One region of the Ferrimonas sp. SCSIO 43195 genome, then DNA from elsewhere that is predicted to be linked to it. Evidence: riboswitches for the same ligand, from Rfam matches in the RefSeq annotation. Region 1 holds a riboswitch; each other region holds the start of a gene.

The links. A riboswitch is a leader RNA that binds a small molecule or an ion and turns the genes downstream of it on or off. The one in region 1 is predicted to bind lysine.
Region 2: another riboswitch for lysine. It lies ahead of lysC (lysine-sensitive aspartokinase 3); the one in region 1 lies ahead of J8Z22_RS17350 (Na+/H+ antiporter NhaC family protein).
Region 3: another riboswitch for lysine. It lies ahead of J8Z22_RS16595 (Na+/H+ antiporter NhaC family protein); the one in region 1 lies ahead of J8Z22_RS17350 (Na+/H+ antiporter NhaC family protein).

Annotation. Positions count from the first base shown of each region.
Region 1 covers NZ_CP072679.1:3,755,437-3,766,180, forward strand. Annotated here, with positions in the region: gene J8Z22_RS17325 (acetyl/propionyl/methylcrotonyl-CoA carboxylase subunit alpha) at 1-112, shown strand, start outside; gene J8Z22_RS17330 (hydroxymethylglutaryl-CoA lyase) at 109-1,014, shown strand; gene J8Z22_RS17335 (acetoacetate--CoA ligase) at 1,011-2,960, shown strand; partial or broken gene J8Z22_RS22245 (LysR family transcriptional regulator) at 3,306-3,446, shown strand; gene J8Z22_RS17340 (LysR substrate-binding domain-containing protein) at 3,507-4,223, shown strand; gene J8Z22_RS17345 (thymidine kinase) at 4,444-5,022, opposite strand; gene J8Z22_RS17350 (Na+/H+ antiporter NhaC family protein) at 5,157-6,716, opposite strand; lysine riboswitch at 6,803-7,001, opposite strand; gene J8Z22_RS17355 (FAD-binding protein) at 7,095-8,021, opposite strand; gene J8Z22_RS17360 (electron transfer flavoprotein subunit beta/FixA family protein) at 8,021-8,770, opposite strand; gene J8Z22_RS17365 (H-NS family nucleoid-associated regulatory protein) at 9,083-9,475, shown strand; gene J8Z22_RS17370 (amidohydrolase family protein) at 9,617-10,744, shown strand, end outside.
Region 2 covers NZ_CP072679.1:3,976,839-3,987,582, forward strand. Annotated here, with positions in the region: gene asnA (aspartate--ammonia ligase) at 1-941, opposite strand, end outside; gene asnC (transcriptional regulator AsnC) at 1,096-1,557, shown strand; gene J8Z22_RS22165 (S8 family serine peptidase) at 1,734-5,666, shown strand; gene lysC (lysine-sensitive aspartokinase 3) at 5,748-7,118, opposite strand; lysine riboswitch at 7,176-7,352, opposite strand; gene arcA (two-component system response regulator ArcA) at 7,988-8,707, shown strand; gene J8Z22_RS18365 (Hpt domain-containing protein) at 8,761-9,123, opposite strand; gene J8Z22_RS18370 (SPOR domain-containing protein) at 9,393-10,744, shown strand, end outside.
Region 3 covers NZ_CP072679.1:3,578,900-3,589,643, reverse strand. Annotated here, with positions in the region: gene J8Z22_RS16605 (hypothetical protein) at 1-60, shown strand, start outside; gene J8Z22_RS16600 (YeiH family protein) at 28-972, opposite strand; lysine riboswitch at 1,239-1,437, shown strand; gene J8Z22_RS16595 (Na+/H+ antiporter NhaC family protein) at 1,518-3,098, shown strand; gene lysA (diaminopimelate decarboxylase) at 3,159-4,409, shown strand; gene nadE (ammonia-dependent NAD(+) synthetase) at 4,463-5,293, opposite strand; gene J8Z22_RS16580 (LysR substrate-binding domain-containing protein) at 5,606-6,511, opposite strand; gene J8Z22_RS16575 (CBS domain-containing protein) at 6,745-7,245, shown strand; gene J8Z22_RS16570 (FAD-binding oxidoreductase) at 7,252-8,631, opposite strand; gene J8Z22_RS16565 (NGG1p interacting factor 3 protein, NIF3) at 8,732-9,040, opposite strand; gene nrfD (NrfD/PsrC family molybdoenzyme membrane anchor subunit) at 9,179-10,126, opposite strand; gene J8Z22_RS16555 (4Fe-4S dicluster domain-containing protein) at 10,123-10,695, opposite strand; gene phsA (thiosulfate reductase PhsA) at 10,708-10,744, opposite strand, start outside.

The DNA of each region.
Region 1 (10,744 bases):
TACCATCACCGCCCCCTACGCCGGTCAGGTGCTGGCACTGCCCTATGGACCTGGCCAGCAGGTCAATGACGGCACCGCCCTGGTAACGCTGGAAGCCTTGGAGGAGTCATGAGCCACGCCACCATCGTCGAAGTCGGGCCCCGGGATGGGCTGCAGAATGAAGCCGCAGTCACGCTGGCTCAGCGCATCGCCCTGGTCGATGCCCTCTCTGGCACCGGCCTGAGTCAGATTGAAGCCGGCAGCTTTGTCTCGCCGAAATGGGTGCCACAGATGGCCGATGCCGACCAACTGTTCGCCCGGATTCAGCGGCGTCCGGGCGTTCGTTACAGCGCACTGACCCCCAATATCAAAGGCTTTGACGCGGCGCAACAGGCAAAGGTCGACGGCGTCGCAGTGTTCGGCGCCGCCTCGGAAAGCTTCAGCCAACGCAACATCAACTGCTCCATCAGCGAATCGTTGCAACGCTTCGAGCCGGTATTTGCCGCCGCCCGCCGCGCCGGCCTGCCGGTTCGCGGCTACGTCTCCTGCGTGCTGGGCTGCCCCTATGAGGGCGACATCGACGTCGCCAAGGTGGCCGACGTCGCCGAATCGCTGTACCGAATGGGCTGCTACGAGATCTCTCTGGGCGACACCATCGGCGTCGGTACCCCGGCCAAGGCCAAAGCCATGTTGGCGGCCGTGACCGAACGGATACCGGTATCGGCATTGGCGCTGCATTTCCATGACACCTACGGCCAGGCCCTGGCCAATGTGCTCGCCTGTCTGGATCTGGGTGTCACCACCTTCGACAGCGCCGTGGCCGGACTGGGCGGCTGCCCCTATGCCAAGGGGGCCAGCGGCAACCTGGCCACCGAGGATCTCCTGTATATGCTGCATGGGCTGGGCATGGATACCGGCGTCAACCTGGACGCCGTCATTGCCGCCGGCACCACGATCTGCCGTCAACTGAACAAGCCGCCCTCCAGTAAGGTCGCCCAGGCCTGGCTCGCCAACCATAAGGAGCAACCGGCATGAGCACTCACTCCCCAATCTGGCAACCCAGCCAGAGCCGCATCGATGCCAGCCAGATGGAAGCGTTTCGCCACTTCGTCAATGACAAGCTGGCGCTGACGCTGAGCGATTACCAGCAGCTGCATCGCTGGAGTACCGACCATCCGGATCAATTCTGGCAAGCAATCTGGCAGTTCAGCGAGGTGATCGGCACGCCCGGTCAACGGCTGTTGCTGGACGGCGATAAGATGCCTGGTGCTCGCTTCTTCCCGGACGCCCGGCTCAATTTTGCCGAAAACCTGCTGCGCTATCAGGACGACCGCATCGCCCTGGTGTTTCGCGATGAAGCCGCCAACCGGGTCGCCCTGTCCTATAACGAGCTGTATCACGAAGTCGCCCGCCTCGCCCACCATCTGCGTCACCTGGGCGTGGTAGCCGGCGATCGAGTCGCGGCCTTTATGCCCAACCGCATCGAAACTGTGGTCACTATGCTGGCTGCCGCCAGCCTGGGGGCCACGTTCAGCTCCTGTTCGCCGGACTTTGGCTTCAACGGCGTCCTCGACCGCTTCGGCCAGATTCAACCTAAAGTGCTGGTGGCCGCCAATGGCTACCGTTACAACGGCAAAGTCATCGATTGCAGCGACAAGATCGCCCAGATTGCCGACGCCATCGGTTCGCTGCAGCAGGTCATCGTGGTACCGGCCTTCGATGCGGTCGCTCAGGTTCAGCATCCACTGGCCATTGGCTGGCATCAGGCCCTGGATAACCCGGCCCGCAGCGTGTCGTTTACGCCACTGCCGTTTGACCACCCCCTGTACGTGCTGTACTCCTCAGGCACCACCGGGCAACCCAAGTGCATAGTTCATGGCGCCGGCGGCACCCTGTTGCAGCACCTGAAGGAGTTGCGGCTGCATACCGATATTCAGCGTCGAGATGTGCTGTTCTATTTCACCACTTGCGGCTGGATGATGTGGAACTGGCTGATCTCCGGCCTGGCCACCGGTGCCACCCTGGTGCTGTACGACGGCAGTCCGTTTGCCCCAGGCCCGGAAGTGCTGTGGCAGCTGGCCGAACAGGAGGAGGTCTCGGTGTTCGGCACCAGTGCCAAGTACATCGCCGCCCTGGAAAAGGCCGGTTACCGGCCGGCGGAACACCATCGGCTGACTCAGCTCAAAGGGCTGCTGTCCACCGGTTCGCCCCTGGCCCACGAAGGCTTTGATTTTGTGTATCGACACATCCACCCGGATCTGTGTCTGAGCTCCATCTCCGGCGGCACCGACATCGTCTCCTGCTTTGCCCTGGGCAATCCCATCAAGCCGGTCTACCGTGGCCAGTTGCAGAGTCCCGGGTTGGGAATGAAGGTCGAGGTCTATAACGAGCAAGGCCAGCCGCTGCAACAGCAAAAAGGGGAGCTGGTGTGCACCACGCCGTTCGTGTCGATGCCCATCGGCTTCTGGGGCGATGACGATGGCAGCAACTACCACCACGCCTATTTCGACCGTTTCGACAACGTCTGGGCTCACGGCGACTACGCCGAAACCACCGCCGAGGGTGGGCTGATCATCCACGGTCGCAGTGATGCGGTACTCAACCCGGGAGGGGTGCGGATCGGCACCGCCGAGATCTACCGCCAGGTCGAAAAGGTGGACCAGGTACAGGAAAGCCTGGCCATCGGTCAACAGTGGCAGGATGACGTGCGAGTGGTGCTGTTTGTGGTGCTCAAACCCGGCACCAGGTTGACCGATGCATTGCAGCAGCAGATTCGCACCACCATTCGCGCCAACACCACCCCGAGGCACGTGCCGGCGAAAATCATTCAGGTTCAGGATCTGCCAAAAACCTTGTCCGGAAAGTTAGTGGAGTTGGCAGTGAGAAAAGTGGTCCACGGTCAGGCGGTCACCAACACCGACGCGTTGGCCAACCCTGAATCTCTGCAACAATTTAAGCACCTGCCAGATCTTCAGTGTTAACGCAAAGAATCCAGTCACAACTGTATTTTTACATATGTGACTGGATTTTTACCCATCTTTTCAGAAGCTTAGACTTTCCGAAAGCGCCAAATTGCTCGAAAAAAGCGAGCAATCCAACCATTGCTTAAAACACGATATTAATAAAAAAAGCTTATAAAGCTTCTCTTAAATCAAACAGTTAGATCATCAAAGAAAAAGTGTGAACTGCTACCAAACCCCCACTATTGCACCTACTCGCTCATGCATGTTAGATTCCGCGGCCAGATGAATGTCTAAAACTTGACTAAGATTTATTAATATAATGAATTTAGTCAGCGTAAGTTGGAAAGTACTATGCCAGTGTTAATGCGTGACTTTGATTCGATTGATATACGACTGCTCATAGTGTTCCGCGCAGTGGTTTTTACCGGTAGCTTAAGCAAAGCCGCCCGGAAACTGTCCGTAACGCCTAGTGCCGTCAGTCAATCCCTGTCAAAACTAAGTAAATACTTCAGCCACCCACTGTTCACCCGAACCAGCAATGGACTGGAACCCACCGATTTCGCGATGGAGCTGTACGGCTACGTTAACTCGGCCCTGGATCTGCTGCAGGACGGCGTTGAAAGCCTGAGCGACTTCGATCCAGCCAACAGCAAACGTCGCTTTAGAATCTCGGCCAACCACATTCTTGACCTGATCATTCTTCACCCGCTGGCCCGCCACATCGAGTCCTTTAACAGTCAACTCAAGGTGTCGGTCAATAACCTGGTGGAAGAGGAATCGAAGATCATCGACAGCCTGCAGATCGACAACAACGACCTGTGCCTGGTGGCGATGAAGATCGACATGAAGAGCATCATTCAGGAGAAGGTGCTGGACGAAGAGATGGTGGTTCTGGGCTGCAAATCCAACCCGTTGACCAAAGAGGTCATCGACATGGACACCTTCCTGGCTCAGCGTCACTGCCGTTACGCCGTCGGCCAGATTGGCTACAAGATGGGCAACGCCATGAACATGGGTTACGTCGACGAACGGGAAGTGTTCCTGGACACCAACAACCCCTTCAACGCCATGATGATGACTCAGGGCACCGACACCCTGGTGACCATCTCCCGCTGGTTGTGGGAAAAGTACGCCAGCCAATTCGAACTGGCAGAGATTAAGACCAGCTTCGACATTCCAACGGTGCCGCTGTATCTGACCTATCTGAAGAAGATGGAAGACAGCAAGGCCAATCGCTGGTTGCGCGACCAGGTCAAACAGACCCTCGCTTCATTGCGTTAACACCGAATTGCGGGAATGGATTCCTGCCCCTCTCCCCAGCTTCAACCTTCCCTTTCTGCCAGGCAAAAAAAAGCCGGCACATACCGGCAAACCCACACTGCGCTAGCAACTTAAAACTGCTTTAAATTTAGCAGCGGTTTACCAGCTTGCAATATTCGGGCGTATTTTCAGCCGAGAGTGCCCCACCGGTTCGATGCGACACCCCCTGATTCATCGATGCTCAGTCCCAGGCCAACTCTCGATAATGGGTCCGGCACATGGAGACATAACTGTCGTTACCACCGATCTGTACCTGGTCACCGTTGCGCACCGGGTTGCCGGTTTCATCCAGCCGAACCACCATGTTGGCTTTACGGCCACAGTGACAGATGGTCTTGAGTTCAACCAGTTTATCCGCCCAGGCCAACAGGTATTGGGCACCTTCAAACAGCTCCCCCTGGAAATCGGTGCGTAAGCCGTAACAGAGTACGGGAATGTCCATCTTGTCCACCAGGTAGGTCAATTGACGCACCTGACTCTTGGTCAGGAACTGGCACTCATCCACCAGCAGACAATTGACCGCTTGAGCGTCATTCTCCCGCAATACCATCTGGATCAGATCATCCTCTTTGCGGTAGATAAGGGCATCGGACGACAACCCGATTCGCGACGTCACTTTTCCCTGACCGTAACGGTCATCCAGGCCCGCGGTCATCACCAGAACCTGCATGCCCCGTTCGCGGTAGTTGTACGCCGATTGCAGCAGAGAAGTGGATTTTCCGGCATTCATTGCCGAATAGTAAAAGTAGAGTTGAGCCAAAATTGATCCCCCAGTAATCGCTGAGGCAAGTCTACCGAAAAGCCCGGATCTGAACCAGAGTGGTGGGGCAAAAAATGGCGGCGGCAAACGCAAATCGGGCCCCTGGTGGGGCCCGATGTGTTAGCGGATTAACCTCAGCGCCGACACAGGCGTTTCAGCAGCAGAATCACCAGCACCAGCCCCAGGGTGGCGGTGGCAAACCCGGCCATGACCGACCCGGTCATCCCCAGTACCAGGTAACCGGCCAGCGAGATCAGTGCGGTCAGCACCGCATAGGGCAACTGAGTAGTAACATGATCAATGTGGTGGCATCCGGCACCGGTGGAGGACAGGATGGTGGTGTCGGAGATCGGCGAACAGTGATCGCCGAACACCGCACCGGCCAGTACCGAAGACAGCATCGGCAGCATCAGTGCCAGATCCACCGCTTCGGCCATGTTGGCAGCAATGGGCAGCATGATGGCGAAGGTGCCCCAACTGGTGCCGGTGGCAAAGGCGGCAAAGCCACTGAGCAAAAACAGCAACGCCGGCAATCCCCAGGCAGGCAGGTTCCCCTGGGCCAGAGTCGCCATGAATTCGCCGGTCTTCATGTCGCTGATCACCCCGGCAATGGTCCAGGCAAACAGTAGAATGTAGATAGCCGGTAGCATCGATTTGACGCCACTGATCACCGCCTTACTCATGTAAGCCGCCGGCACCCCCTGGCGCAAACCGAACAGCAGGGTAAAGCCGACCCCGGCCAGGCCAGAGTAGAACAGGGACCAGGCGACGTCGGTGTTTTCAAAGGCACCGATAAGGGAGAACGCCTTGTCGTCCGCCGCCAAAACCTGGTTGCCGGAAAACAGCATCAAAGAAACCGTTATCGCAATCAGGAAACCGATGGGGGCCACCAGGCCGGCGACCCGGCCATTGTTGGCCTCGGGCAGGTCCAGCTCTTCACCGGCAGGCACCCCTTTGGCTTCGTCCCACAGTTGACCGCGCTGAGCTCGCTGCTCGGCGTCCGCCATGGCGCCGAAATCCAGGCCGAAATAGACCACCGCCAGCAACAGGGCAAAGGCAAAGATGGCATAGAAGTTCATCGGTACCATCTGCATAAAGGCACTCAGGTAACCGATGTCGGTCATGCCATGGGTGGTGAGCAAGCCCCCGATCAGGGCGATGATGTACGCGCCCCAGGAGGAGATCGGTGAGATCACGCAGATGGGCGCCGAGGTGGAGTCGATGCAGTAGGCCAGCTTTTCCCGCGACACCTGATAGTGATCGGTCACCGGCCTGGCCACCGAGCCCACCACCAGAGTGTTGAAGTAGTCATCGATGAAGATCACCACCCCCAGTGCCATGGTCATCAACTTGGCATCGCGGCCGCAGCGGATGCGGTGACGGGCCCAATCGGCAAAAGCACGGGTCGCCCCGGAGACCGAAATCAGCGCAGTCATCACCCCCAGTAACACCAGAAAACCAAGCGTGTAGAGATTCCAGCTGTTGAGGGCGCCGTCATCCCAAACCAGAGAGACGGCACGGGAACCGAGCTCGGAAGCGCCATCAACCACAGAGAAATCCACCAGCATCAGGATGCCAATGGCAATGCCTAACCCCAGGGACAGCAGAACTTTTCGGCTGGCGATTGCCATGCCAATGGCCACCACGGGGGGCAGCAGGGAGAGTGCCGAATCGGCGTAACTAATTAAAGCCATCGTAATGTTATCGTCATTATTAGCGATGGAGGCAACTGACACGGCCAAAGCCGCGGGGGACTAGCAAAAAGCGAGAGATCCACCTTCCATTCAGTAGCGCTCCATAGTAAATCATCTTCCCAACATCCGGTTGGAATTTACTATGGCAGTGTTACTCCTGTTAGAAGTAACCCCAGCGCGCAGGGATGATGCCCGGCACACTTCGGCATCGACTCCTTTGGGCCGGCGTCGTCGGGTATCAACCTCGACCGGCTTACTGATAGGCGATGCGCCTCTACCTTATCGGTACTCGCATACGAAGATGCGAAGGCGGCATTCTAACTGCAAGTGCCCCTCACTTGACCAGCAGATGCCGCCATATTGTGAGTTATATCACAGTTATAACAGTTCTGTGAGCTTAGGGACAGCGTCAAACAGATCCGCTTCCAGTCCATAATCGGCCACCTGGAAAATCGGCGCATCCGGGTCCTTGTTGATCGCCACGATCACCTTGGACTCCTTCATGCCGGCCAGGTGTTGAATGGCACCGGAGATGCCCACCGCGATGTACAGCTCGGGGGCGACAATTTTACCGGTTTGTCCCACCTGCAAATCGTTGGCTACGTAGCCCGCATCCACCGCCGCCCGAGAGGCACCGATGGCTCCACCGAGCTTGTCGGCCAGGGCTTCGATCAAAGCAAAGTTCTCGCCGCTGCCCAAACCGCGGCCGCCGGAGATCACCACCCGTGCGGCGCCAAGCTCAGGACGCTCAGACTGCACCAGCTCTTCGCCGACAAACTGGCTGAGGCCGCTGTCTTTGACGCTGGACACCGTCTCGATGTCTGCCGCCGCCTGAGTGGCAACGGCATCGAACGCGCTGGTTCGAATGGTCAGCACCTTGATGGCATCCAGGCTTTGTACCGTTGCCAGGGCATTACCGGCATAAATCGGGCGCACAAAGGTGTCTTCTGACTCAATGGCAATAACATCGGAGTGCTGAGCCACGTCCAGCAACGCCGCCGCCCGCGGCAGCACGTCTTTGCCCTTGGCACTGGCTGCGGTCAGGATGTGGCTGTAGCCACCGGCCAGCTCCAGCACCAGGTCGGCGACCGGTTCTGCCAGCTGATGGGCATACCCATCGTGATCCGCCAGCAACACCTTGGTGACGCCAGCCAGTTGTGCCGCCTGATTGGCGGCCTCGGCCACGCCGCTGCCGGCGACCAATACATGAATCTCCTGACCCAGTTGAGTGGCCGCACCCACGACTTTGGCACACTCGGCACCCAGGCCCTGTTTGTCCAGCTCTGCAATAATGAGGATCGCCATTAGACCACCTTCGCTTCGTTTTTCAGCTTCTCAACCAGCTCTTCAACCGAGCCCACCATGATGCCGCCACTGCGTTCCGCCGGGGCCGTTACCTTTATTACCTGTTGGTGGGATTTCAACTGCAACTCGAAATCCGCCACTGTAACGGTGTCCAGTGGTTTGCGCTTGGCCTTCATAATATTCGGCAGCGACGCATAGCGCGGTTCATTCAGGCGCAGATCCGCAGACACAACGGCAGGCAGTTTGACACTCAGGGTTTGAATGCCGCCATCGATCTCCCGGGCAACAGTGACTTGATCGCCTTCGACCTCAATGCTGGAGGCAAAGGTTGCCTGCCCCATGCCTGCCAGTGCCGCCGTCATCTGCGCGGTCTGGTTGTTGTCGCCATCGATGGATTGCTTACCAAACAGCACCAAATCGGGTTGCTCCTTGTCAACAACCGCTTTTAACACCTTGGCAATCGAGATGGGCGCCAACTCTTCATCGTGCTCCACCAGAATCCCGCGATCGGCGCCCAAGGCCATGGCCGTACGCAATTGCTCCTGGGCCACTTTAGGACCGATTGATACCGCAATAATCTCATCGGCCTGGCCTTTTTCCTTTAGCCTTACCGCTTCCTCGACGGCGATCTCGCAGAAGGGGTTGATCGCCATCTTCAGGTTGGCCAGTTCCACCGCTGACTCATCAGCAGCGACTCTCACCTTCACATAGGGATCGACCACCCGCTTGATCGGAACCAGAATCTTCATAGTACGTCCTTTGTTTAGCGCCAGAATCGACTTTGCATAACACTGCCTCCCACTCTAATTACTGTTAACGTAAACGTCAACATTCAAAGGCCGGCAGCAGGGTGAAAATGAACAGAAGCTGAACCAGTGACATCGAAGGACATTTTTTTCAATGACACGGAACTCCTGAATAATGTAAATGTCTGCAAAGATATCGATATATCATCTTAGTAATGAGTAATTAATTGTCTTAATTTACGAGACAACTATAATTGCCCATGCTAATCTAAACACTGTTAAATTTGCACACTTGATAATTAGGTTGAATCCACGATGGCTGATTTCTTAGAAATTTTGACTCACGGTCGCCGCTTAAAGGCTCAAGTTAAAGAGCTAGAGCTGGATGAGCTGAAAGATGTAATCGCTAAACTGCAGAAAATTGCAGACGAGCGCGAAGCTGAAGCAGAGGAAGAAATTGCTGCTCAAGCTGAACGCCTGGCTAAAATTGAAGCAATCCGCAAGCAACTTGCAGAAGATGGAATTAGCGTTGATGAGCTAAATGCACTGGAAAGTGCTTCTCCACGTCGCAAGCGTGCACCACGCCCAGCTAAATACAAGATTGTTGTTGATGGCGAAACCCTGACTTGGACCGGCCAAGGCCGCACTCCAAAAGCCATCAAAGAAAAACTGGATCAAGGTCACTCCCTGGAAGAGTTTCTGATTTAAGATTTAGTTACAAAGTTTCCTAAAACGGCTGCCAATGGCAGCCGTTTTTTTATGCCCGCTTGCCGAAGGCGAATTGCAGCCCCTCGTCGATGCAAGGATAATGGATTCGATTCAGGAATAATAAAACAAAAGGATTTTTGAATGCCTCTGCCCACAACTCATTGGCGTTGGCGGCGGCTGTGTCAGGTGCTCGCCTGCGCCGCCAGCCTGCCGGCATTTGCCAGCCCCACTCAACCCGTCAGCGCCATTGCCAATGCCGATGATCACTACCTGGCCTTTACCCATGCCACCTTAATCCCCACTCCCGGCCAGCGACTCGAGAATGCGACGCTGGTGATAAAAGATGGGAAAATTGTTTCTATTTCAGAAAGTAACAAGGTTCCAGACGGGGCAAGAGAGATCCATTCCAGGGGAAAAACCATCTATCCGGGCTTTATTGACCCCTATACCGACTTTGGCCAACAGTGGCAGTATTCCGACTACCCCGACGGCGGGCCTCACTATAATGCCGAACAAGCCGGCGCCAAGGTAAATAACCGGGCCATCCACGCCGAAATGAACTGGGCGGACCATTTCCAATTTGATCATGAACGCGCTCAAGATTGGCATAATAATGGCTTCACTTCGGTACAAACCGGCAAACTCGACGGCTTATTTCAGGGCATGAGTGCAACGGTCTCCCTCATTGACCTTCATTCTGAAAGCAGTATCTATGCCATCGAAGGCGCTCACCTGATGTCATTTGACAAGGGAAGTTCTGAGCAAGAATACCCAAACTCGCTCATGGGCAGTATTGCGCTTATTCGACAAACGTTAAAAGATGCACAGTGGTATCAACAGCAATCCAGCAAATCAATACCTCAGTTATCGTTAAACCTGAATCAAACCTTTACCAAACTGTTACAGTTTAACAATCAACGAATCATATTTGACCCAGGACAAGGAAACAACGCCTCCCGCGCGCTGCAACTGTTGCAACCATTTCATCCTTCGCCGGTACTCGTGGGCAATGGTTTAGAGTTTGAGCGACTGGAGTCGCTGAAACAAACTCGGCTTATCTTGCCATTAACTCTGGCTGCAAAACCGCCATTGGATGCCGGATTGGATATTAGCCTTAAACAGCTTCGTCATTGGGAGCGCAGTCCCGGCAACCTTGCGGCAGTCGCCGCCGCCAATATTCCCTTTGCCATCACTCAGCATGGAATCGATCCACTCGAGTTTTGGAACCGAATAACCAAAGCGGTGGAATATGGACTGCCCAAATCCACC
Region 2 (10,744 bases), 220 kb from region 1:
CACTGTACCTGGCCGATGTGGCTCAGGCCCAACATGAACATCGTCAGTCGAGACTGACCAATGCCGCCGCCGATGGTTTGTGGCAGCTCACCGCCCAGCAACTGCTGGTGCCAGGGCTGCTGCAGTTGCTGCGACTGGCCGGCCATCTGCATCTGACGGGTCAGCGCCTCGGCATCGACCCGAATCCCCATTGACGACAGCTCAAACGCGTCCTCCAAAATCGGGTTCCATACCAGAATGTCGCCGTTCAGGCCCTGACCAAACTCCGACAGCGTCGACCAGTCGTCGTAGTCCGGCGCCCGGCAATCGTGGGGCTGGCCGTCACCGAGATCACCACCGATCCCCATCAGGAACACCGCGCCGTGTTCACGACAGATTTGCTTCTCACGCTCTTTGGCAGACAGGTCCGGGTAGGCTTCACGCAGTGCCTCGGAATGGATAAAGGTGATGGATTCCGGCAGCGACGCCGGCAGGTCGTAACGCGCCGCAACCGCCTGTTCGGTGGCTTTGAGGGCGGCGTAGATCAACTCGACCCGCCGCTGCAGCCCCACCGCACTGCGCTCATCCGCTGACAACACCTGCTCCCAGTCCCACTGATCCACATACACCGAGTGTTTCGGCCCCAGGGTGTCTTCGTCCGGACGCAGCGCCTTCATCTGCGCCAGTACCCCTTCACCGGCATCGAAGCCAAACCGGCCCAGCATGGCACGCTTCCACTTCGCCAGCGAATGCACCACCTCAAACGAGCGCTCCGGCAATGCCTTAACCCGCACTTGTACCGCCTTTTCATGGCCGGACAGGCCGTCCTGAAGGCCACTGCCCACCTCGGACAGCAGCGGCGCCTGCACCTCCAGCAGATTGAGGCGTTGGCACAGCTCCTGGCTAAAGGTGTCTTTCACAAACCGAATCTGTTGCTGTGCTTCAATAAAACCGCGCTTCATTTGATAATTCCTCAATCCAAAATCGTTCTGGTAGAGGATTTTTCAATAAAACCGACCAACAATTCAATATTCACCAACAAATAAAGCTGATACCATTTTGATTCGACAATTTTATTGCCGATTTCTGGCGAATCATCAATGAGGCGACCATAAAGTGACCGAAGACTACCGAATCGATAATCTGGATAAAACCATCCTCACCGCCCTGCAGGCCGATGCCCGTACCCCCTACGCCGAACTGGCCAAACGCAACGGCGTCAGTCCGGGCACCGTCCATGTGCGCATCGAAAAAATGAAGCAGGCGGGCATCATCACCTCCGCCCAGGTAATGGTCGACCCAAAAAAACTCGGCTACCAGGTATGCTGCTTTATCGGCATCAACCTCAAAACCGCCGGAGACTACCCGGACGTACTGAAGCAGCTTCAAGCCTTGCCGGAAGTGGTTGAGGCCTACTACACCACTGGCCACTACAGCATCTTCACCAAAATTCTCACCCGCAATATCGATGCCCTGCACCATCTGCTGGTTCATCAAATTCAGTCCATCGAGCAAATTCAGTCAACTGAAACGCTGTTATCCCTGCAACAACCGATACATCGCCAGATAAATCCATGAAAGAAAGCATTATTCACCAGCTTTGCCGGGGCGGGAAGATGAATACCCCTCACTCTGCGGTGGCGGTTAAGTTAATGTCGTGTTAAAACGTCGTGACGTCACTGGTACAGTGGCTAGAACAAACTGCAGGAAGCAGTCGCAGTTTGAACAACAGCGTAATTCAGGGATTAAGAATAATGAAAACACGTATCGCCCTAGCGGTGAGCAGCTTGCTGATGGCAAGCCCGGCTCTTACCGCGGCTGACTTGTCAGCCAAAGGCATTCAACTCGAGACTCAAGGTACCCAATATCAGGCCCCCGCAGTGCGTGAATACAACCAGGACACCACTCCCCGGTTCCTGGTGAAACTGCAAGATGCGCCCATCGCAGCCTATCAGGGCGGTGTCAAAGGATTTGCCTCCACTCAGGCAGCCCGCACTGCCGACAACAAACTGAATTTTGCCAGCAGCCAGGTGCAGAGCTACGCCAGCCACCTGAAGCAGCAACGCCAGAGCTTTGCCAACCGTGCCGCCGGCATCGGGGCTAAGGTCGAAACCCAATTTGATACTCTGTTCAACGGCGTCAGCGTTGCCGGTAAAGGCCTGACCAAAGAGCAGCTGCAGGCCTTACCCGGCGTCGCAGCGGTGTATGAACACGCCCTGTATCATGTGCAGATGGACGCCTCTCGTCCTCTGATCCACGTGCCGGAAGCCTGGGAACTGGTGGGTGGCATGGCCGAAGCCGGTAAAGGCATCAAGGTCGCCATCATCGATTCCGGTATCCGTCCCGAGCACCCGATGTTCTCCGGAGAAGGCTTTACTGCCCCTGACAGCGCCACGCTGCCGGACGACGATTACTGTGCCAGCGTCGACGAGAGCTTCTGTAACAACAAGCTGATCGTCGCCCGTTACTCCACGCCAACCTTTGCGGTTGCCCCGGATGAGCACCTGAGCCCGCTGGGTTACGGCGGTCACGGTACCCACGTTGCCGGTACTGCGGTAGGTAACTCCATCATGGCCACCTACAACGGCATTGAGAGCGAAATCTCAGGTGTGGCGCCAGGTGCCTACCTGATGTCCTACAAAGCCCTGTACGCTCCGGCCGACGACATCCATGGCGGCTCCGGCTCCAACATCATGTTGCTGGAAGCACTGGAGATGGCCGTGAAAGACGGCGCCGACGTCATCAACAACTCCTGGGGCGGCAGCGCCGGTGCCGATCCGGCCTTCAGCCCTTACGTTGACGCCTTTACCAACGCCGAAGCCGCTGGCGTGGTGATCGCCACCTCCGCCGGTAACTCCGGTTCTGGTGCCCAAACTGTCGGTTGCCCAGGCTGTATTGAAGCCGGTATTACCGTCGCCAACACCACTCACGGACGCTTCTTCGCCAAACCGGTTGCCATTGGCAGCCTCAGCGATTTGGTGGCCATCGAAGGCACCGGCCAGGCTCGCCTGGAAGATCTGGACGCGGACCTGACCGCGCCTGCCGCCGCCGCCATGGACGTCGACGCCGACAACTTTGAAGGGTGCGCACCGTTCGCCGCCGACAGCTTCAAAGGCAAAATCGCCGTCATCAGCCGTGGCGCGTGCGCCTTTGCCGACAAAGCCACCAACGCCGCCGATGCCGGTGCCACCGGTATGGTGGTCTACAACAACCGAGCCGGTCAGCCCATCACCATGTCCATGGACAGTGGCACCATCCCTTCGGTGATGATTGATCAGGCCGACGGCGCCAAGGTACTGGCCGAGATCACCGCCGCCGGCGAGGCCGGTGTCGATTTGACCATCGGTATGACTACCTCTGCGCTGACCAACATGATGTACGCCGACAACGTGGCTGCCACCTCTTCTCGGGGTCCAAACGGTGATGCCAGCTTCCTGAAGCCGGATCTGGCCGCCCCAGGCACCGACATCCTGTCCGCCTGGTCCAAAGACGACCCAGGCAGCGACGGCGCCACCTTTGCCGCCATCAGTGGCACCTCCATGGCCAGCCCACACGTTGCCGGCGCCGCCGCGCTGATGAAGCAGGCGCACCCGGAATGGTCTGCCATCGACATCAAGACGGCCCTGACCTCCTCCACCGAGGACAGCGGTCTGAAGAAAGAGGACGCCGACACGCCGGCAGATGCCTTTGATGTGGGCGCCGGTCGAATGGAAGTGGCCGATGCCATCTCCGCCACGGTGACCTTCGACAAAGCCTCACTGGTAAGCCCGGCTTGCCTGAAAGAGTGCAGCTTCGAGCTGACCGTCAATGATAAGCGCGATGCCTCTGACACCTCTGAAAAGAGCTACGCCTTCACCGGCATGCTGGAAGGGGCCGACATCAGCTTCGACCAGGACAGCCTGTCTCTGGCCGGTGGCGCCTCTGGCAAAGTGATGATCACCGTCGACAGCATGATGCTGGCCTCGGACGACTGGCACTTTGGTCAGGTTCAGGTCAATGGCGACCAGGCCCACTTGCCGTTGGTGGTGTATGCCAACAGCGCCAGTGGAAACAACATCGCCGTCGCAGCCACCTCCACCACCGTGGACCAGGCCGTAGAAGTGAGCACTCACTACGAGAACCAGGGCTTTGACGCCGATGACTTTGTCACCGTCCGTGCCTCGATCCCGGCTGGCACCAAGATGGTCGCCGGTTCCGCCAAGGTTGACACCAACGAAGCCACTCAAACCGGTTTCGACGTCAACGAAGACAATGGTACCGTTGCCTGGACCGGTCGTCTCAAGGAAAGCAGCGCCGAACTGAATCACACCACTGGCAGCTTTGGCTATGGCCTGAAAGCCAATGGCGTGGCTCCAGGTTGTGATAACGACGGCTGTGATGAAGTGGCCATCAGCCTGAACCTGGCGGCCGTCGGCCTGCCTGGCTTCAAGTACCTGGGCCAGGAGTACACCTCCATCACCATGTCCGACAACGGTATGGCCATTGCCGGCGGTGGTTCCACCAGCGGCACCTGGAACAACCGTGAACTGCCGGACAGCGCTCAGCCTAACAACATCCTGGCGCCATTCTGGACCGACATGGATCTGAACGATGGCACCGTCGGCGACAGCGGTGGCGGTAACATGTACTTCAGCATTGTCGGTGACGGCACCAACGACTGGCTGGTACTGGAGTGGGCCGACGCTCAGGTCTATAACGACAACTCCGGCAACAGCTATACCTTCCAGATCTGGCTGCAGCTGGGTGACACCGAAGGCGTGCACTTCGAGTACGCCAAGGTGGACGCTCTGCCTGCAAACCTGACTGTGGGTATCGAGGACATCTCCGGCTCCAAGGGCGTAACCCTGTACCACAACGGTACTGGTGACGCCGTCGCCGCCGGTGACCTGATTGAAGTATTCGGCAACCCTGCCGGTTCCGTTGACTTCGCCTTTGACCTGATGGTCACCGACCCGGATGCGGCGATGGACGACGCCATTACTGTCGACGAAGACAGCAGCGTTGACTTCAGCGTGACCGACAACGACAGCATCAGCAGCACTAAGGTACTGAATCTGACCGCCAGTGCCGGTGGCCTGGTTCAGGAAGCGATCCACCAGTTCCAGGTGGCCAGCTCCTCTGACCTTAAAGCGACGGTGACTGAACAGCCTGAGAACGGCACGGTCACCATGAAGGAAGACGGCAGCTTCAGCTACGCGCCGAACGCCGACTTTGTCGGTGCCGACAGCTTCAGCTACAGCCTGATGGATGGTGATACTGCTTCTGGCGAAGCGTCAGTAGCCATCACCGTCGAAAACGTTAACGATGCGCCGACCATTACCGCCTCGAATACCGTCAGCGGTGCAGAAGGCTCAGCCTTCAGCGTGGCCCTGTCCGAGTTCGCTACCGACATCGATGGCGATACCCTGACCTGGACCGTCACCCAGACCGGTGGTACCGACGTCGAGTTCACCGTTACCGGCCAGGTGCTGTCCATGACCCTGCCAGCCGATGCCTCCGGCAGCGCGCTGACCTTCGCCATCGCCGCCAGCGATGCTGAAGAGACCACCGACAACGCCCAGTTGACGGTTAACATCACCGACGCTCCTGTAGTGAGCACCGGTGGGTCTTCCGACTCCAGTAGCCTGGGCTTCCTGGCTCTGGCCCTGTCCGGTCTGGCCTTCGCCCGTCGCCGCAAGGCGGCCTAAGGCCCACGCCTGACCTGAAAAAGGGGAGCCTGATGGCTCCCCTTTCTTTTGCCGTGAACCGTCGTGGCGGTTCCGCTTCCCTTATTCCGTCAATAACTGCCGATGCAGACGCTGCACAATACTCTCCGCCTCATCGCCATCCACCAGAAAGCAGAGGTTGTGGGCACTGGCGCCCTGGCAGAACATCCGCACATTGCTGTCTTGCATCGCTTCCAGCACTCGAATGCCAATGCCTGAGGTCTTGGCGATGTGGTTGCCAATCACCGCCACCAACGCCAGATCCTGCTCCACTTCGACCCGGCACAGCGGCGCCAACTCGTCCAGCAACGCCTGCGACACCAACGCCCGGCCGCTGGAATCGGACCCGGTTTGATCCAACGTCAAGGCCACCGATACCTCAGAGGTGGTGATCAAGTCCACCGAGATACGATGACGGGCCAGCACCGCAAACAGCTCGGCCAAGAACCCCTGAGCGTGCAACATATTGAGGCTGTGGGCGGTCAACAGCGTCTGCCGCCTTCTCAGGCTCAATGCTCGAAACACCGGCTGCGAGCCGCACTCAGATCGAATCCAGGTGCCACCTTTCTGTGGCGCATAGGTGCTGCCGACGAACACCTGGCAGCCGCCGCGAACCGCCGGCAGGATGGTTGCCGGGTGGAGGATTTTAGAACCAAAGGTGGCCATCTCCGCCGCCTCATTGAAGCTCAACTCGGCAATGGGATGGGCGTCGGCGACCACCCGCGGATCACAGCTGTAGATGCCATCGACGTCGGTCCAGATCGCCAGCACCCGCGCCCGCAACGATTGCGCCAGCAGCGCCGCGCTGTAGTCGGATCCGCCCCGGCCCAGGGTGGTGACCCGCCCCTGTTGGTCGGCACCGATAAAGCCCTGGGTCACCACCACCTGAGTGGCAAGCTGCGGCAACAGGTGCTGTTCGCACAGGCTTTCCAACTGCGCCAATTGCGGCGACGCCCGGCCAAAATGGTCGTCAGTCCGCATCACCTGGCAGGCATCGAAGTTTACCGCCGCAATGCCACGCTGATTCAACAATTCGGTCAACAACAGGGTCGAGCAGCGCTCCCCCAGCGACAGCAACTGATCCGCCAGCGCCGGCTCACCGTCACCGGCGGCGATGCGACCGCTGAGGCTGGCCATCAACGCCAGCAGGGCATCCAGTTCGGCCGCCACCTGGCTGCGATTTTCAAGCCGGTCCAACATGGCGTATTCAATGGCGGCGATGTCGTGCAGCAGCGCCTGGCGGCGCGCCAGATCAGTCTGGCCTGCCGATAACTCCACCAACCGGTTGGTGACACCGGCGGCGGCGCTGACCACCACCAGCCTGACCTTGGGGTCCGCCTCAATGATGTCGACGCAGCGATTGATGGCCTCAAAGTTGGCCACGGAGGTGCCGCCAAACTTGGCGACCGTAAGAGATGTGTTTTGATTATTCATGACTTCGAACCTTCAATTGCGTTCGAAGAGTCTGGTACGACAACACGCGGGGCGTCAGCGACCAGAAGCTCTCCACCATAGTGTCAGGTGACAGCCATGGGGATTCAGCCCCATTGACCGAGGAGCTGGCGATCGAACGCATCCCTCCTCTCGGCGCAACTCCCCCTGATTCCGGGTCGTTGAGGTTCGATCCTCTCGCCGGAACTGCCTGGGTCGCGCTCCTCTTCTGGCCCCGAGAATCAACCGGTCAGTAAAAAAAATGACCAATCTGATGCATAAGGGGTGCGAATACTAAACCTTAGTGTCGATTTGTTGTCAAACCATTGAGTTTTTTTCGAGCTGTACGGGTTATGAACAGATAGCCCATCAGTATGGACCCAAGTAACCACCGCCCCGCAAATCGGGATGAACCTGAATCCTGTACCAAAACCACGCTTCTGATGCCTGAACCAATCGGGGCCGGAGTGCCAAGGCCGATGTCAGGTCACAGGCTAGAAAAAAGTAAGGGGTTGGTATAAATCTCAGTTATTCCGTTAACAGGGTAAAATTCGTCTATTATTACAGACACCTTTCGGCGAGAAGCTTACAGGTTGAAACAAAAACCACCCGTGAAATTCACAAAATGTGACCCAATCGACAGAAATCGGATTCTGTTAACATTTGCGGCTAACATTTAATCCTTTTTACGGTATTTTTAGGGCTTCTAACGAAACAGTACGAATCCTACTTCGTCCTGGCACCCCCAATGCTAGCGCATCGGGCTTACATACGCCGAAAAGGAATTTGCATAGGCATTATGTCTGGGTTATGGGGCTCTGCCCCTAGTCAGGCGGTTGGTTTGAAATGGCGAGCGCTTTAGGTAGCTGATCATGCAAAATCCACATATCCTTATCGTCGAGGACGAAGCCGTCACTCGAAACACCCTGAAAAGCATCTTTGAAGCTGAAGGGTACCTGGTCTCTGAAGCCGTTGATGGCGACGAGATGCACGATGTTCTCAAGGCTCACAAAGTGAACCTGGTGATCATGGACATCAACCTGCCAGGTAAAAATGGCCTGTTGCTGGCCCGCGAACTTCGCGAAAACAACAACATTGCACTCATGTTCCTCACCGGACGTGACAACGAAGTGGACAAGATCCTGGGCTTGGAAATTGGCGCGGATGATTACATCACCAAACCATTCAACCCTCGTGAACTGACCATTCGTGCCCGTAACCTGTTGAATCGAATTGTCAGCACCAATAAGCAATCCGATGAGAAGCCTCAGGTTGAGCACTATCTGTTTAACGGATGGTCTCTGGAGATCAACAGCCGTTCGCTGGTTAGCCCAAGTGGCGAACCGTTCAAGCTGCCTCGCAGTGAGTTCCGCGCGATGCTGCACTTTGTTGAGAACCCGGGTAAAATTTTGTCCCGTGCCGATTTGCTGATGAAGATGACGGGCCGTGAGCTGAAGCCTCATGACCGGACTGTCGACGTAACCATTCGTCGCATCCGCAAGCACTTCGAAAGCCACCCGGAGACTCCGGAAATCATCGCCACCATTCACGGCGAAGGTTACCGCTTCTGTGGTCAGCTGGACGGTCTGTAAGACGTTCGGCCCACAAAAAAAGCCGCTGATGCGGCTTTTTTTGTGGCTTCGGCTCAGGCCCGAGCGCTGAGGTATGCCTTCAAATTGGCAATGTCTTCCTCAAGATGGCTCTCAATCTCCTGATACCATTGACCGTGCTCAGCCTGCCATTGTGGCTCATCACCACACTGCAACTGTTGCGACAACATCTGAATCCGTTTTAATCCCACCGAGCCAGCCGCACCTTTCAGCTTGTGCGCTTCACTGCATAACAGAGGCTTGTCACTGCACTGCATAGCCGCGGCCATGGTCTGCAGGTACTCCGGTGCCATCTGCTCAAACATCACCACACTTTTAAGCAACGTTGCTGCCCCAATGGCACTGCAATAGGCATCCAGGGTTTGTAGATCCAACGAAGCGGTATTTGCACTCGTCATGCTCAGACTCCATTACTGACTACTATTTTGCCAATGCAGGTTATCACAGGTTATTGGTTTGTTCAGACAAAAATGTCTATTCCTCATGCCAGATGTGGCGAAAAAATGCTATTATCTACGCCCATTTATAGCCAGTCGTTGTGATTTCAATGCGAGTTGTTACCCTAGCCTTATCAGGGTTACTGAGTTGTTGTGTTTTCAGTGCCAATTCATCTGAAATTGTTTTACCTAAACAACAGCTTAAACCTTTCACTCTGAACGCTCAGGGTGTGCAGTTAACGGATCAACTTGCCGTCTATCAGTATCAGCAAAAACTACTGCTGCCGCTGCAGGGACTGGCCACGTCTTTGGGCATCGACGTTCAGGTCGATCCCCATGCCTTAATCGCATCCGGTTGGATTCAGGGAGAAAATGCCAACCTGATGCTGGACCTGAATAAAGATCAGGCGCGCAGAGGCTTTAATCAAATTGCCGTTGACCCAGCCATGATCTGGGGACGGGACAATGTGGATATTTACCTTGAGCCGCAGTTCATTCAAAAATTGCTGCCAATCAACCTAAACATCCACACTTTGGGTCAAAAGGTGAACGTCAGCGCCAGCGTACCTCTGCCGGCGGTGCAGCAATCCGTGACCCTGAATCAGGTCACCAATGATCCCGAGGATCGCCGCGAGATCACCGCCACCAGCTTCGACCCGATTCACCCCCATGATTACCAGCCCTACAACAAGCCAGTGGTCTACCTGCAGGGAGACGCCGCCATTGCCGGCGAGGACTACCTGACCGAAGACTACCACCTCAACATGCTGGCCACCGGTGACCTGGGCTACCACAGCTATGAATTCAGCTACGACCGCAGCCAGGGCCAGGACGACAACTACCGTCTGCGGTTGTCGCGGGACTATGGCGATCTCGACGAACGCCTGCCGTTCCAGTTGGGTGGCTATCAGGTGGGAGACGTCAGCTACTACGGCGACAACCTGGTCAACGGCCGCATCGAGGGCCAGGGGGTGGTGTTCGGCAACCAGAGCGACATCAACTCCGACCGTTTCGGCCGTACCGTTATCGAAGGCAACGCCCCGGCGGGCTGGAAGGTGCACCTGTACCGCAACGGCGCCCTGGTGCGCATCGCCAGTGCCAGCGACGACAACCGCTACCGTTTCCGGGATATTCCGGTGGTGGAAGGCTCCAACCTGTTCGAGATCCACCTGTTTGGCCCCAACGGCGAATACATGGTGCGCCGCAAAACCGTTCAAAGCGGTGGCCTGAGACTGGGTCAGGGGCAGCTGGGCTACTCCGGCTTCTACATCGACCAGACCAGCAACCTGTTTACCCACAAAGATCAGGATGAACTGGCGGACCTGGACCTGCGCCGGGCCTACAGCGGCCGGGCCCAGTACGGCTTGACGGATCAGATCACCATCGGCGCCAGCTACAGTCAGCAAACGGTGCAGAACTGGGGCCGACTGGAAGATCGCACCTACTATGGCGCCGACGTCACCGCCTACTGGTGGGACAGCACCTGGTTTGTGGAGGTCTCCTCGCAACAGGACGCCGGTAACGCCTTCTCACTTGGCTGGCAGAAACTGATCGGTACCGACCACAGCCTGCGCATCACCCA
Region 3 (10,744 bases), 180 kb from region 1:
GGGCTGCTGTTGTGCCGCCCCGCAACCTCAGCGATTCAACAGGTAGATGAGGGACAGTGAGCTGATGGTCAGCCACAGGCCAATCCCCAACAGCAGAGGCTTGGGCCCGGCCTCTTTCAGCCGTTTGGCAGAGATGCCGCAGCCGATCAGGAACAGACACAGCACCAGCACCCGCTTGCCGGTTTGAAACGTCAGTTCATACAGCGGCGCGCCCTGAGGCAGCAGGTAGGCGATGGCGATGGCCACGCAATACAGCACAATGAATCCCGGCACCGCAATGCGTCGCTCGCTGCTGCGAAACAACAGGGCGCTGATAAAGGCCACCGGAATGATCCACAGCGCCCGAGCCAGTTTCAGGGTGGTGGCGGTCATTAACGCCTGATCGCCGTACGCCTGGGCGGCACCGACCACCGATGAGGTGTCATGAATGGCGATGGCACTCCAGATCCCAAACTGTTCCTGGCTCATGTTCAGCAGGTGGCCAATGGCGGGAAACAGGAACAGGGCCACCGAATTCAGGACAAACACCGTGCCCAGAGCGATGGAGGTGTGGTGATCTTTGGCGTTGATGGCCGGGGCGACGGCTGCGATGGCGCTGCCGCCACAGATGGCGGTGCCGGCAGAGATCAGGTAACCGGTTTTGTGCTCCAGCTTCAGGGCTCGGGTCAGCAGCCACCCCAGAATCAGGGTGCCGAAAATTGAAATCACGATGATCCCCAGTCCGGCTTTGCTGGCGGCGATGGCTTGCTCCAGGTGGATACCGAATCCCAGCGCCACAATGGACCCCGCCAGCAGTTTCTTGGCCAACGGACCGGTCTTCAGGCCTTCTGGAATCCAGCCCAGGCTGGCCATGACCACGCCAAAGATCAGTGCCAGCGGTGAACTGATGGCAGGCAGCAGGCACAGGGCCGCCACCAGCCAGAACAGCCAGTCGGTGGGACGAGAGAACAGCGAAGCAAAGCGGGTTGGCATGAAACGACACTCGAGCAATCTTTGGAGGGGGCACAGTATAGAGCCGTCGTCACCAAGAGATAAGCGCGGGATCACAGTTTTGGCAGATTATGGGCGCATTTTAACCGTTGTTGGCATCGACGCGGTGCGCCAATCCGAGCAACGATGTTTTTTTGGCCTTTTGGACTGACTTTTGAATCCAAGTTGAGATTTTTATCACAATTGTCTGGATTCCCGCGGTCGCCTTGGTTACTCTGCATGCTTAGATAAACAGGTTGTCCTCCCGGACAACACGTAGAGGCGCATCGCCTATCAGTAAACCAGTCGAGGGTGACCCCCGATGACCCTGGTTGAAAGGAGTCGATGCCGAAGTGAAACGGGCGTCATCCCGCTTTGCTGGGGCCGCATTCAACAGGTGCGGCACTGCCATAGTAAATCCCAAAAGGAGTTTGGGGATTAAATTTACTGTGGAGCGCTACTGAAGGAAGACGAGTCACGTCCTGTGGCCCGTCCGCGACCTGTCGTCGCGTCAGCAGCCTCCATCGTACCTATAAGATTAAAAAACGATGGCTTTAGTAAGTTACGCCGAATCGGCATTATCAATTGTTCCTCCTGTGGTGGCCATTGGCCTGGCGATCATCAGTCGACGCGTGCTGTTGTCACTGGGACTGGGCATTCTCACCGGCATCCTGATGTTGGCGGACTTCTCGGTAACCACCATGGTGTCAGAGGTGGCCCGGCGGGCAACGGCCCTGGTATGGGAGGACGGCAGTTTCAGCAGTTGGAACCTGTACACCATCGGCTTCCTGCTGACCATGGGCATACTGATGGCCTTGATCTCGGTTTCCGGCGGCACCCGTGCCTTTGCCAAATGGGCCAGGGGGCGCATTCGCCACGGTCGGGATGCCAAACTGATGACGGTGTTTCTCGGTGCCATTATCTTTATCGATGACTACTTCAATGCCCTGCTGGTCGGCAACGTGGCCCGCCCGGTGACCGATCAGTACGGCATCTCCAGGGAAAAGTTGGCCTATTGCATCGATTCCACATCGGCTCCGGTGTGCGTGGTGTCGCCCATCTCCACCTGGGGCGCCTACATCATGTCGCTGCTGGCGGGACTGCTGGTGACCCATGGCATGGGAGACGTCAGCGCCCTGTCGGTGTTTGTGCAGATGATTCCAATGAATTTCTATGCCCTGTTTTCGCTGCTGCTATTACTGTGCGTGCTCTGGTTTAATCTGGATCTCGGCGCCATGGCGGTGGCCGAACGGCGCGCGGCCCAGGGGCAATTGTGGGATCCGGCCAAGGGCATGCCGGCGGGGGAAGACCTGGGGCTACCGGATGCTCGCCGTGGCCGGGTGATGAACCTGATGGGGCCATTGGCATTGTTGATCTCATTGGTGGTGTGCCTGATGTTGTTGTCCGGTGACATGGCGCTGGCGGCCCAGGGGCTGGACTTTACCCTGATCGGAGCGCTGGAAAATGCCGCCGGCTCCTGGTCGATGTTCACCGCCGGCACCATTACCGTGGTGATCACCAGCCTGGCGATGATCGCCCAGGGCGTGCCTGTGTCGGTGTTGCTGCAGGCGATGGCGAAAGGGGTTCGCTCCATGGCGCCGGCGGTGTACATCCTGCTGATGGCCTGGACCATCGCCGGGGTGATCTCGGACCTGCAGACCGGCCACTACCTGGCCAGCCTGGCGGATGGGGCATTGCCCGTGGCCATGGTGCCGGCACTGATTTTCATTCTGTCGGCGCTGGCGGCGTTTTCCACCGGCACCAGCTATGGCACCTTTGCCATCATGCTGCCCATCGCCGCCAACCTGGCGGCGGTGCTGGAACCGTCGTTGATGCTGCCGGCGATGGCCTCGGTGCTGGCTGGTGGCGTGTTTGGCGATCACTGTTCCCCGATTTCAGATACCACCATCCTGTCATCCACCGGATCCGGCTGCCACCACATCGACCACGTGGCCACCCAGTTGCCGTACGCGGTGATGGCGGCGATCATTTCGGTACTGGGGTATCTGACTCTGGGAGTCACCGGGTCAGTTCTGGCCGGGTTGTTGGTGTCTGCCACCTTGTTGGTGGTGACGGTGGTGCTGCTTAAGCGGCGGGCCGCTGATCGAGGCCAGGTGGCGCTGGCCTGAAACCACGCATGGAGAGGGGCCGGGCTACGCAGTCTGGCCGAATAACGCAGAGAGAGGGTTATGGATTATTTTAACGTCGACAATGGCCAATTGATGGCAGAGCGGGTTTCGGTCACTGAGGCTGCCGAAGCTTATGGTACGCCGCTGTACCTGTATTCCCGAGCCACCATTGAGCGCCACTGGCAGGCTTTTACCGATGCCATGGCCGGACGGGACCATTTGATCTGCTATGCGGTCAAGGCCAACAGCAACCTGGCCATTTTAAACCTGATGGCGAGGCTGGGCAGCGGTTTTGACATCGTCTCTGGTGGTGAGCTGGCGCGGGTCATCGCCGCCGGTGGCGATGCCACCAAGGTGGTGTTTTCCGGTGTTGGCAAGACCGAGGCGGAGATGGAGTATGCCCTCAAGGCCGGCATTCACTGCTTTAATCTGGAGTCGGAACCTGAACTGGAGCGGCTGCAGCAGGTGGCGGCTCGACTCGGCCTGGTGGCGCCGGTGTCGCTGCGCATCAACCCGGACATCGATGCCAACAGTCACCCCTACATCTCCACTGGACTGAAGCAGAATAAGTTTGGCATTCCTACCAGCCAGGCGTTACCGGTGTATCGGCGGGCGGCGGCCATGGACCACATTCAGGTGCTGGGCATGGATTGCCATATCGGCTCTCAGTTAACCGAGTCGCGGCCGTTTGTGGAGGCGTTGGAGCGGCTGTTGGCGCTCATGGACACCCTGGCTGAGGAGGGGATTGAGCTGGCACACCTGGATCTGGGCGGTGGTTTGGGTGTCAGCTACGGTCAGGAGACCCCGCCGTTGCCCACCGAATACGTGCAAGCGTTGTTGCCCACTCTGGGACAGCGAAAGCTGAAGCTGATTCTGGAGCCGGGACGGGCGATCATGGCCAATGCCGGCATTCTGGTGACTAAGGTGGAATACCTGAAACAGGGGGAAGACCGGGACTTCGCCATTGTCGATGCGGCCATGAACGATCTGTTGCGTCCCAGTCTGTACAACGCCTGGCAGGAGATAGTGCCGGTGACCGCCAGCCCGGCGTCGCCGCGTGCCTATGACGTGGTTGGCCCGGTGTGTGAGACCGGCGATTTTCTGGGTAAAAACCGGAAGTTGGCTATTGCCGCCGGAGACTATCTGGCGGTGCGTGGCGCCGGGGCTTACGGCTTTACCATGTCGTCCAACTACAACAGCCGTCCTCGAGCCGCAGAGGTGATGGCGGACGGTGACCGGATGCACCTGATTCGAGAGCGGGAGCAGCCGGAGCAGCTGTGGCGGGGAGAGCATTGCTTGCCCGAGGCCTGAGCCAAGCAGCACGCCCGCGTTCGCGGGCGTGTTCAGTTTTACGCTGGCAAAAGTCAGTCGTAGATGGTGGGGATCGGCTGGCGTTTGTGCTGAGTCGCTTTGTAGATGCTGATGATGCGTGCCTCGGCGCTGGCGTCGATGGCTTTGCCTTCCAGGAAGTCATCAATCTGATCATAACTCAGTCCCAAGGCCACTTCGTCTTCCAGTTGGGGACGGTCCTCTTCGAGATCCGCCGTTGGCGCCTTGACCACCAGCCGCTCTGGTGCTCCCAGGTAGCCAGCCAGCTGCCGTACCTGGCGCTTGTTCAGGCCAAACAGCGGCGCCAGATCGCAGGCACCATCGCCGTGCTTGGTGTAGAAGCCAGTGACGTTTTCGGCGCTGTGGTCTGTGCCAGCGACCAAGCCGCCCAGCAGACCGGCAATTTCATACTGGGCGACCATCCGCATACGGGCCTTGACGTTGCCCTTGACGAAATCCAGCTTGCTCTGGTCGTCGGTCAGCAATCCGGCGTCGCTCATGGCCGCCAGAGTGTCGGCGTGAATGCCATCCACCCCGGACTTCACATTGACGCTGATCTGCTTCGAGGGCTGAATGAAGCGGCAGGCCATCTGTGCCTCCTCTTCATCCTGCTGGATGCCGTAGGGCAGGCGAACCGCGACAAATTGATAGTCCGCCTGTTCCCGGTCCTGATTGAGGCCATCGACGGCCAGTTGACACAGGCGGCCGGTGACGCTGGAGTCGACACCACCGCTGATCCCCAGAACCAGGGTGTGGCACCTGGCTTCTTTGAGTTTGGTTTGAATGAAGGCAACCCGGCGCTGAACCTCAAACTCTGGTTCGATGGCGGTCAGTACTTTCATCTCTCTGAGGATCTGTCCTTTCACTGTGTTACTCCCGTTGGACGCTGCCGATGTCAAAGTCGTTAATCTAACATCGGACGTGATAAGGGAAAAGCGCGGCGGTGGCTGTGGGCGCCGAAGTGGCCGCTGCTGATGCTGTGATCCAGCGTTGAAATGCCGCTCATTCGCTGACGCTGGCGACTGCATGCCCAACCTGTCAGGGTGGGTGAGTGTCGCGTTTCTGGAAAAGGTGTGATCCGTGTAATTTTGAGTGTTGCTGGGTTTGTGATTGAGCTCTCATTTGCTTGGGGTGGTGCATCAGGGTTGTTGATGGGGGTCATCATTAACCCTGATGCATTATCGAGTGACCGGCTTCTTGGCGATTAATTGCCTGGCTTCATGTCGAATGCACTCACGCACCGGGTTATCGGAGGAGTCTGCGCGCCAGACGAACGACAGGGTTCGGGCCATGTTCAAGCCGGGAACTTCCAATGCCACCAGTTCACCGCTTTCAATCTGAGTCGCGACATCCAGGTAGGGTAGGCAACTCAGGTAATAGCCCTTGGTGACCATGGTTCTCAGCACTGCCACGTGCTCATACTCTCGCCACACGTCCAGATCCGATACCAGCCCGTGGATGGCGCTGTCGAAAATCCGCCGGGTGCCGGCGCCGGGTTCACGCAGAATCCACTTGGCCTGTTCCAGTTGCGCCGCACTGATCTGTTTCTGACGGGCGAAGGGGTGGTGCTTGGCGGCGACGATCACCAGGTGGTCGTCGCACCAGACCTCATGGCAGATACGACTGTCGTCGCAGCGGCCTTCGATGATGCCCAGGTCGAACTGGTAATCCAAAACACCATTGATCACCTTTTCGGTGTTTTTAACCGCAAGATCGATGCGTATTTCCGGAAAATCGTTGTCAATTTTGCTGATCAGTTCTGGCACCAGGTGCTCGGCGGCGGTTTGGCTGGCGGCCAGTTGAATCTCACCGCTGATCAGGTGCTGATCGTACAGGCCCAGCTCAATCTGGCGGGCGTCATGCAGTAGCTGTTTCGCTTTTGGCCGCAGCCAGCAGCCCCAGTGGGACAGCACCATGCGTTTGCCCTGGCGCTCAAACAGCGGCCGGCCCAAAGACTTCTCCAATTGAGACAGAGACATACTGGTCGCTGATTGTGTCAGTGACAGGGTGTTGGCGGCTTTGCTGACGCTGCCATGATCGGCGACGGCGTTAAAAACGGCCAGTTGCTTAAGGGAAAAGCGCACCGTTGCTGCTCCAGATTTGAGAGTTAATGAGGTTCATTCTGCATTGAAGCACAGCTGAGTCGAGTTATAAATTTTTCTGAACAAAACTGGAAGAAATATCAATTATCTCGCCACGATGAGACCTAATAAACTGTAACCGTAGAAAAAAATAAAACCTTTTCCACGTACCCACAGAGATGACGTTTGCACGCGGACGCAGATCCGTCGTCATCCCGACCTTGATGAGGTGGCCTATGCACGCACAGATGACCGTATCCCAGGTAATGCACACCCCGAATTTGGTGTTATCCCCGCAGCAATCGGTCACCGAGGCCCTGGACGCCCTGCTGGCGGCCGGTATCTCCGCCGCCCCGGTGGTGGGCAACGATGGTCGCCTGCTTGGTTTTTTGTCGGAGCATGATCTGCTGATCGACCTCTGGTGTTGTGACTACCAGCCGGACCAGCCGCTGACGGTGGCCGAGTTGATGCAGGCCGAGGTGGATGCCCTGGCGCCCGGGGACAACTTGATGCAGCTGGCGGAGACCATCTGTGTGGATGTGGGCTCGGTGTTCCCCACCTCCGATGGCGGCAGCGCCACCTCTCTGTGCGCCTTGCCTCTGCGTGAACGGGCCCGGCGCAGTCGCCAGTGGCGGCCCCACCACTACCCGGTAGTGGACCAGGGCCAACTGGTGGGAATGGTCAGCCGCCGGGATCTGATGCAGGCGCTGAGACCGCTGTACGCCGGGTGTGCCTGAATCGGGTCAACCGGGTCGAATGTTCTGGTTGACCCGGAAAACGTTATCCGGGTCGTAGCGGCGCTTAACCTGCCTCAGTCGCGGGTGATTGAGGCCGTAGGTGGCCTCGATGCGCTCCTGTCCCTCCTCCATCATAAAGTTGATGTAGGCGCCGCCACTGGAGTGAGGGTGCAGGGCTTGCCAGTAGTCCCGGGCCCACTGTTTGAGCTCGGCGGCTTTGGCCGGATCGGCATCGATGCCGGCGATCACCATTGACCAGGTGGCACTGCGGTTGGCCCAGGCGGTGTCCTCGGGGGCGACGTCGTGGACGGCACCATCGATGGGGTACAGGTGCATCAGAGACAGCGCCGACGGGGCTTTGGCGGCATGGTGCAGGTGGATGTCGATGGCGTCGTCACTGAGCTGATTGAAAAAGTCGCCCTTCCAATACCACTGCAATCCCGGCGGCAGCAGGGGGTCAAACAGGGCCTGGATTGCCGGGAATGGCATGCTGCCCATGTGCTGGAACAGTGGCTCGGGCAGATCGCTCAGCATGGGGGCCAAAGCGGCTTTGGCCGCGGCTTCCGGGCCGTTGAAACAGGAGATCAGGGCGCAGATCTTTCGGTTCCAGATTGCCTCTGGAAATGGCGGGGACGGCGGTACCGTTTTCAGTCCCAGAAAAGTACACAGCGTCGGTGGTGCCGATGGCAGGAAGTCGCGATACCACTGCATAATGGTTCGAGCGTGCTCTACGGCCCAGAACACCGGACCGCCGTAGATCATCTGCACCGGCCTGGCCTGAAACTTGAATCGAACCACCACTCCGAAATTGCCTCCTCCCCCGCGCAGGGCCCAGAACAGATCAGGGTGTCGATCGGCACTGGCGGTAATCATACTGCCGTCGGCCAACACCACATCGGCTTCCAGCAGGTGATCGACGGTGAGCCCATACTGGCGACTCAGATAGCCGTGACCGCCCCCCAAGGTGAGCCCAGCCACGCCGGTGGTGGAAACGATCCCTGCTGGAACGGCCAGGCCAAAGGCGTGGCTGGCATGGTCCATGTCGCCCTGACTGCAACCGGGCTCTACGGTGACGGTGGCTTCATCGGGGTGCACCTGCACCGACTGCATCAGCCGCAGGTCGATGACCAATCCACCGTCGCAACTGCCCAGCCCGGGGCCATTATGCCCGCCACCGCGAATGGCGATGAGCAGATCGTGATTGCGGGCAAACTGCACCGAGGCGATGACGTCGGCGGCGTTGCGACATTGAACGATGACCGCAGGATGCTTGTCGATCATGGCGTTATACAGAGTCCTGGCATCGTGGTACTCCGGGTGACCAGGGTGCAGCAGGCGGCCACGTAATCCGGCTTCGAAGTCAGTGATGTCACTGGCGGTTGGCATGGGGTGTTCCTCGGGAAGCGAGCCTTTCCCAAGTCTAGGAGTCGTAGGGGGAGCCCTTAGTCTAGTTCGATATAAGGATTGAGCCGCGGGCTATGAAAATTCAGACCTCGATGCTGAGTACCTGATAGGCCGGAGTTTCATAGGGGTGGGCTTGCTTCAGGGCGGCGATGATGTCCGGTTGCAGGGCCGCCTGAAACACCAGTTCCACCTTGTATTCCGGCTCCCGGTGCACCGCATCCTGTTGGCCGAGGAAGGGCTGGCTGCCGGCGAGGGGGCGAAATTGTCCCTGGCCCTCGGTAAACCAGCAGCAGCTGTCGTAGTCGCCGATGCGGCCGGCACCGGCATGAAACAGCGCCTCCAGCACCTGGTTGAGATGGGGCTTAGGCACGTAAAACTCCAGCTTTTTCATAGGCTCTCTCTCCTGCAGTGACCTGAGTGTACTGTAGCTTACTTCTTCGATCGCGGCGATGCGGGTTTAGCGGGTCTTTGCCACTGGCAATAAAAAAGGGAGGCCGAGGCCTCCCTTGGGTTTGCAAGGATGATTGGGTTAGCTGATGTAAGTCTGGCCGGCGTACACCACGAAGTGGCGCAGGGCCAGCACGCCCATGATGGTGCAGCAGGAAACGGTGATCAGAAACGGCTTGGTGTGTTTCCAGGATTTGGGGGCAAAGGTGTTGGCCACTACCGGTACCGCCAGTCCCAGACCGACGACACCAATCCAGAACACCTGAGCCCAGACACCGTGACTGATGGCGGCGGTGGCCGCCTGTGCCGCCGGGCCGGAGAAGTTCAGGCCAACAAACAGCAGCACCAGGCACAGGGCTTCGTTGAACGCCACCGGGTACTCGATGCGGTGCACCTGCTCGATGCAGTCCGACGGTTTTTTGCTAAAGAACAGGGTGGCCACCAGAATGTTGCCCGCCGAGCCCACCGACAGTGCCGAAGCCAGGAACAGCGCCGGCAACACCGCGGTGTTGAGGATCGGGTAGCTGATCATTGCTGACAGCAGGAAGCCGGTGTAGACGCCGACGCCGATGGCCAGGGCGAAAATCAACTTATTGAGCCCATTCTCCATGGAGCGGCAGAAGCCCAACAGTCCTTTCAGGGACGGCATCACCGACAGCAACGGTTTTTCAAACACCAGCGCCGCGTAGATGAACACCAGTGGAATGTACACCAGCAGCACCAACACCCCCCAGGCCATCACCGAGGTGAGGTTGTAGTTGAGCAGAATCAGATAGAACTCAAACGGCTTGGTCAGGTCCAGCACTAACAAGGCCATGCCAGCACAGATGGCGGCGGGACCGATGATGGCCGATGCCTTGATCACCGGCAGGCCATCGACCGGCAGGCCGCGGCTTTGTTTGTACCAGCGCAGGCCGATGGCAACCAGCATGGAGCCGGCGGACAAGCCGGCCATAAACAGATAGACGGCGATGATCCAGTTCCAGACGACCGGATCGTATTGCTCCATAGAGCCCCAGACGTTGTTCATGCTTTGATTCCTCCCTTAGTGCCGGGAATGCGGTAAACCCGAGGCTTGGTGCCCAGGTGAGCCTTCTCTTGGTAATTCGGACGGGTATCCAGTAACTGGCTGACTTCACTGTTGGCATCGGCGGCATCGCCAAACACCAGTGCCTGGGTCGGACAGACACTGACACAGGCCGGCTGTTCGCCCCGGGCCAGGCGGGTGTCCTTACAGAAGTTGCACTTGTCCGGCACTCGCGTTTCGGGGTTGATGAAGCGCACCTTATAGGGGCAGGCGGCGATGCAGTACTGGCAGCCGACGCACTTATCCTTGTTGATGGTGATGATGCCATCGTCGCCGACGTAGGCGGCTCCGGTGGGGCATACCTTGACGCACGGGGCGTCTTCGCATTGCTGACAAGAAACGCGGCTGTAGTTGTAATGCAGGTTGGGGAAGTTGCCCATAGGCCCCTCAATGCGTACCTGCAGCCGGGTGACTGAATCCGGAATGCTGTTTTCGCTGCGGCAGGCCACGTTGCAAGCCTGACAACCGATGCACTTGTTTTCGTCGTGCACCATTACGTAACGTTTTTTCATGACCAACTCCGATTAGATCTTTTCCACTTTCACGCCGGTGGTGTGCAGG